One region of the Clostridium omnivorum genome, then DNA from elsewhere that is predicted to be linked to it. Evidence: riboswitches for the same ligand, from Rfam matches in the RefSeq annotation. Region 1 holds a riboswitch; each other region holds the start of a gene.

Evidence for each region. Region 1 has a riboswitch for cobalamin ahead of hemA (glutamyl-tRNA reductase). Riboswitches for the same ligand answer to the same signal wherever they lie in the genome.
Region 2: linked by a shared signal. The riboswitch ahead of bsdE14_RS04760 (YitT family protein) and the one ahead of hemA (glutamyl-tRNA reductase) in region 1 are both predicted to bind cobalamin.
Region 3: linked by a shared signal. The riboswitch ahead of bsdE14_RS18260 (energy-coupling factor transporter transmembrane component T) and the one ahead of hemA (glutamyl-tRNA reductase) in region 1 are both predicted to bind cobalamin.

Annotation. Positions count from the first base shown of each region.
Region 1 is NZ_BRXR01000001.1:4,221,320-4,223,596, reverse strand. It holds gene hemA (glutamyl-tRNA reductase) at 1-1,084, opposite strand, end outside; cobalamin riboswitch at 1,303-1,473, opposite strand; gene cls (cardiolipin synthase) at 1,629-2,277, opposite strand, start outside.
Region 2 is NZ_BRXR01000001.1:1,038,577-1,040,853, forward strand. It holds gene bsdE14_RS04760 (YitT family protein) at 138-992, opposite strand; cobalamin riboswitch at 1,221-1,401, opposite strand; gene bsdE14_RS04765 (putative bifunctional diguanylate cyclase/phosphodiesterase) at 1,594-2,277, opposite strand, start outside.
Region 3 is NZ_BRXR01000001.1:3,870,078-3,872,354, forward strand. It holds gene bsdE14_RS18250 (NUDIX hydrolase) at 1-322, shown strand, start outside; gene bsdE14_RS18255 (hypothetical protein) at 319-666, opposite strand; cobalamin riboswitch at 772-950, shown strand; gene bsdE14_RS18260 (energy-coupling factor transporter transmembrane component T) at 1,025-1,891, shown strand; gene bsdE14_RS18265 (ABC transporter ATP-binding protein) at 1,879-2,277, shown strand, end outside.

The DNA of each region.
Region 1 (2,277 bases):
TGCTCTTCAATAAAGTTCTTGCCAAAACTTCATTATCCTTAGTATGTTTTTTATTAACAAAAGTATTGTATCTTTTGCTATATATTTTTTCTCCAGTAATCTTTATCTTTGTAATTTGAGGCGTTATTTCCTTTATACACTGCCAATCTTTATACTCCTTAATATATTTATCAACTATGTATTTAAACTCGCTCATTTTTAGTTCTCTTATTTTTTTATTTTCATCATCTATAAGGCTTATTTTATCAATATCATATACTTCAACCTGTTCTAGTGAGGCTACCTCATTATCAACGTCTCTCGGCACTGCTAAATCATATATAATTAATTTTTTATCAGGAATATCATTTTTTGACACTACAGTATGAGGTGCCGATGTGCAGCTTATAATACAGTCCACATCCTTATAATGATACTTTCTTTGTTCAAAAGGTATGACTCTAATCCTATGATCATTAATATCAATGCAGCTTCCATTTCTAACAACTATATACAAACTTTCAAAATTGATGCCTAAAATATATTTACAAGTTAATTGCCCAACTTCTCCATAACCTAAAACCATAAACTTCTTTGCACCTTTAGCTAATGCTTCCTTTACAACTATGGATGAGGAAGATACTGGAATTTTATAAAGTTCTGCCTTATCTCTAAATTCCTTTCCACAAGTTATGGCTAGTTGAAAAAGACGTTGAAGATCTCTGCTTACTGCCTTAAGCTTCAAGGACTCTTCATAAGCTATTTTTACCTGACCTAGTATTTGATCCTCACCTAAAATTTTTGAATAAAAGCCACAGGAAAGCTCCATTAAATGCTTAGTTACTTCTTCCTCTTTTTTTCGAAATATATAGTTAATAAATTTTTTATTCCATCCTAATCTAATGAAAATCTCTTCTACTACACCTTCATCGCTTATTTCACAATCAAAATATATCTCCGTTCTATTACATGTACTTAGTACCACTACTTCTTTACATAATCCTAGAAGCTCATTAATTGTTCTTTCACTATGCTTAGGTATTATTGAAAGCTTTTCTCTGATTTCAACGGTGCAATTACTTTTAATACCGATAAGCTGTAACATTCTATCAACTCCAAAACTTAATTTATCCTTTTTCTGATATTAATATAATGGTCTTTTGCCATGCTTGCAGAAAAATTCTACAATTTTTTACAAAATAAAAAACCCCTACCCTTTTGAGGTAGAGGTCTAACAATCACAAATTTCCCACATACTGAAAATGCTAAAATCAGCTTAATCATGTGTCTAAAATGCTATGCCATTTCCCTTCCCACCGAAGGATTAGCTTTTGATTTTAGGCAGGTCTCCTGACTCACGGGTCTCCCTCCTTTCACCTTCCCAGCATAAAAGCCAGTGGTCGAAATTCGTCTCCGTATACAGTAGCGGGGGCTGTAGTGGATTTTCACCACTTTCCCTATTAAACTTAATGTACCTAAAACAAATATTAAATTCTACTTTGATTATATACTATGTTTATATATTATTCAATAGACATAAATTCTGATTACAAATATTGCTACTTAATACAGAATGAAAGCGGACCTATCTCAAAATTATAGTCATTTCTAGTTGGTTACTTTTTTGCATTGTAGTATTTATAAATTAATTAACAAAGTGGAGCAAACATCCTAAGCACGGCATCAAATAGTGTGCCAAAAAATCCATGCCTGCAGTCATTTATATTTATCCCCTTACTTTTTATAATTGTTTCTACAAAGTCCTTCTTTAAATCCATTATAGCTTTAGTTCTATACATAAAGGTTCCACATTCAAAGTGCAAATATAAACTTCTAAAATCCATGTTGATAGTCCCTACTACTGCAAATTCATCATCGCAAACATAACTTTTAGCATGAAGAAATCCTGGAGAATACTCATATATTTTAACTCCAGCCTTTAGAAGAGGTGCATAATTGGATCGGGTAAGCCTATAAACAATTTTTTTATCTGGAATACCTGGTGTAACAATTCTAACATCTACTCCCCTTTTAGCTGCCATACAAAGAGCAGATTTCATTTCATTATCAATAATGAGATAAGGAGTAAAAATATAAATATACCTTTTTGCTTGTGATAATAATTCTATATAAATGTTTTGTCCAATTGTTTCATCATCAAAAGGTGAATCTGAAAATGGCTGCACATAGCCATCATATTCTAGACTTTCCTCATAACTATGATCAGATTTATAGTTTTCTAGAATATCCGTACTTTTCCTAAACGTATTCCACATTTCTAAAAACATCAATGTAAAA
Region 2 (2,277 bases), 3.2 Mb from region 1:
ATAAATTAATACAACATTTCTATATAATGTCATAATCATATACTTTTTAATCATGAAATGATTTTATGTACAAAAATTGCACAAATGAATAAGCAGCTAAAATTGAATTTTAGCTGCTTATTCATAATTATCTAAATTTATAAAGCAGGTTTTAAAAATCCTTTACCTCTTATCTCTTCAGCTTCTGAAATAGAAATTAACGCATTGCTGTCTATTTTTTCAACTAAACCTTTTATATGATTTAATTCTTTTGTAGTCAACAAGCTATAAATTATCTTTTTCTTTTCGCCTGAATATGACCCTTCTCCATAAAGATAAGTAGTTCCTCTGCCTGTTTCTTTCATTATCATATTTGACATTTCTTTTTCCTTTTCAGTAACAATCATGATAATCTTTTTTTGCTCAAACCCTGATATAACTTTATCTATCACTATTGATTTTACAAACATTAAAACCACAGTATAAAGAGTTAGTTCAAGATTTGTGAAAAATACTCCTAATAGTACAATAGCTCCATTTAATATGAAATACAAAGTGGACATCTTTGCTCCATTTTTATTTCTGATTATCACTGCTATTATATCAGTACCTCCTTGCGAAGCTCTATTTCTAAATATTAATCCCATTCCAAATCCGCTAATCACAGCACCAAATAAAGTAGAAATAAACAAATCCTTTACTACGAAAATGCTAGATATATTTTTTGTCAATACTAGAAATATGGACATTGTTACCATACCTATCATACTAAAAAATACAAAATCCTTGTCTACCTTTTTAAGTCCCAATATGAATATAGGTATATTCAATATAAAAACCCAATATCCTGATGGTACATTGGTTATATATTGCGTTAGTAGTGAAATCCCAGCTATTCCTCCGCTTAAAAGCCTATGAGGAGCTATAAAAATATTTATTGCTATCGCATATAGAAGACTCCCCAAGCTTACTAAAGCTATTCTTTTAAAAAAGTCCTTTTTTTCTTTTACCATTTAACATGCCTTCTCTCTATTAATTTTATATAGTGAGCATTGGCAGCAGTTTTCTTAAATTAGAAGAAAAGTATACATTAAATTAAAACAAAAAAGGCCTTTATGAAAAGCCTTTTACAGTATCTTAAATATCTTAATAAAATAAACATAAAGCTTTTACACTTATGCATTCTTACATATTCAATGTACACTAAATTACAGATACCACAATTTCTTTCCCTCCGAAAGCTTGCTGCAAAATCCTAGGCAGGTCTCCTGACTCTAGCTTTATCCTCCTCTTTCCTTCCCAACTTTTCAGCCAGTGGTTAACAAGATTTGTAGGCTATCACAGTAGCGGGGGCTGTTGTGGCTTTTACCACATTCCCTTTTAATTTCATATTAATAGAAAACCTAAAATTTATTATTCACTTATATCTTTATATTAATTGTATTTTAAAAGCACACATAATTCAAATTTCATATCCTGCTATTTTCACAGTTATAATGCTTTTACACTTAAAATGCTTCCTATTTTGACGGATATCCTTCATTTTTGTATGTTCTTTGTTATTTTATGACTAAAATCATTCATAAAGTTCTGAAAATCTGCTTCTCATCTCTGTCAGTTCTTTAAGTATTTTTCTTCAAATTCAGAAGCAGGTAAGGGTTTATCAAAAATATAGCCTTGTATTTCATCACATCCAAGTTCTATTAACTTGTCTAACTGTTCATGCTTCTCTACACCTTCTGCTATAGTTCTAAGCCCCATAGCCTTTGTCATCATTATTATAGCCTTAATAATCTGCTCATCGCTATAATCATCGCATATTCCATCAATCAACTGCTTTGCAATCTTTATTCGATCTATATCAAAACGTTTAATATAACTAAGTGAGGAATACCCAGTTCCAAAGTCATCTATTGATATTAGCACACCTAAACTTGCAAGTGCATTAAATAATTCTTCCATTGCTATCTCACTTTTCATGGCACTGCTTTCTGTAATCTCTACGTCTAGCCAGCATGGGCTAACCTTTTTATTCTTAATTGTATTTTCAAGGTTTTCCATAAAGTTAATACTATCAACTTGCTTTGGCGAAATGTTTATTCCAATTCTAAGCTGTCTTTTATATTTAGTATTCCAATGATAAATCTGATCTAACGCTTTATTTATAACCCAGTACCCTATATCCACAATAGCTCCACACTCTTCAGCAATAGGTATAAATTCACCTGGCGATATAAATCCCTTACGAGGGTTTTTCCACCTAAGCAGCGCTTCTGCACCTACTATTTCTTCACTAGG
Region 3 (2,277 bases), 350 kb from region 1:
AAGTCCCTATGGCTCTATTATGTATCCTTTTATAGCTAAGCTTAAAAGGATACCTGAAGAGCCAAGTAGGGACGAAGTTGATCATATTTTTAAAGTGCCCTTGGAGTTTTTTATAAATAATGAGCCCTTATTATATGAATTAGAAATAGGTCCAAATTTAAAAGATGATTTTCCTTACAACTATATTCAGGGGGGGAAGAATTATAAGTTTAGTAAGGGAAAATTAAAGCAGTATTTTTATAAGTATCAAGAATATATTATATGGGGATTTACGGCAATGATAGTTAAAAGCTTTATAGATATATTAAAAAATGAGCTTTAACTTGTTGCCTTTTTCCTTCCAATGCCAAAAAGTATCAAGGATAGAGCTACTGCAAATAAATATACAATTAAATAGATTATTGATATTAACCTTGAAGCCATAAAAAATTTAAGATATATGAAGGCTGCTAGTGAGACAATGGTCCAAAATAGAGATACATAGGACATTTTATTGTTTCTGCTTCTCCAAGCATCTGGATCTTTCATATTACCAATTATTTTGTCTCTGCTTTCATTTTCTTTTGAGGTTTTTATTACTAAAGTCTTAAAGTAAAATAAAAAGGCTAGGGCAATAATTGATACTCCTAGAAAATAATAAGATAAAGATAAACTTGTTATAGTCATATTAGTTACCTCCGTTTAAATTACTTGTTTATTTATTAATAGTATAACCATATATAAACTTAATATTTTTTATACAGGGTTAACTATTGAAAAAAGCAGTTAATAATGTTATGCTAGTATTGAAAATGAAATAAAAATTGCATGAGGGAATGTGGTTTGAATCCACAACAGCCCCCGCTACTGTAATCATAGACAAATGGTATATAACCACTTGATTTTATCAGGGAAGGTTACCAGGAGGATGAAATGTGAGTCAGGATATCTTATGCAATTTGTGTATAATCCACCTTCGGAGGGAAGGCTAGGTAATTTATTGCCGGGCTTTTTCTAGTTCGGTTTTTTATTTTTCGGAGGAAATATGAAAAAAGAAAACACTCTACATATATTAACTGTTGCTGTTATATGTTTCTCGCTGCTGATATTAACATTTTTAACTAATAATCCAGTGATTTTAGGAGCTGTTCTAATAACTTGTTTTATTATATTTTATTCTTGGAAAAGCATAGACAAGTTTAAGCTTGGAATTATTTACTTTATACCCTTCTTTATTGTTACGGTATCAATTAACTTTATTTTTGTAGATGAAGGAAAAAGTAAGCTTTTTTCAATTGGTAACAAAAGTTTTACTTTAGAAGCATTGATATATGGAAGTATACTAGCTTTTAAGCTGTTGCTTATTATCTACATTTTTATGATAATTTCAATTTTACTTAATTCCGATAGAGCTGTGTCTTATTTTTCAAGTAAAGTTCCAAAATCTACATTGATTTTAATGATATCCTTTAAGCTTTTTGCCATAATGAGACAGAGAATTAACAGCATTAAAGAAATTTATAGCTTAAGAGGAGTAAATTATGAAGGAAAGAGTTTAAAAGATAAAGTGAAAAGCTATGTTCCTATACTTTCTATACTTTTGGAAAGTTCATTAGATGGATCTTTTGATATAGGTGAGGCTGCATATATTAGAGGCTTTTTAAGTTCAAAAAGAAGCGTATATGAAAGACAAAAGTTTTTTCATAATGACTACTTTTTAATTGGCAATAGCCTATTACTTGTAGCATTATATTTGATTTTCGATATTCTTGGAAAAGTTAAGTATGATGTATATACGAATATGTCAATGTATAACGCATTAAGCATTTCAGCAGTATTTATAGCTGCACTTACAGTTTTAATTTCAATACAGCTTTTAATAAAATCAAGGAGTAAAAGATGGCATATATAGATATTGAAGGATTAAGTTATAAATATCCTGAAAGCAATAAAAATGTTTTAGATAGTATTAATTTATCTATTGAAAAAGGTGATGTTTTACTGTTATTAGGTAGTTCTGGTTCAGGAAAATCAACACTTGCTAAGTGTTTATGTGGTTCAATTCCAAATTTTTATGGTGGTACTATATCTGGCAAAGTATCTCTTGATAATACTGAGGTTGATAAAATAGAGCATAAAGACAGAGCTAAAGAAATAACTATGGTTTTTCAGGATCCTGAAAAACAACTAGTAATGAACACTGTACATAGAGAAATAGCTTTTGGACTTGAAAATGTTTCAGTACCAGAAGAACAGATAAAGAGAAGAGTTTGGGAATCGCTTCAATTTTCAAATATA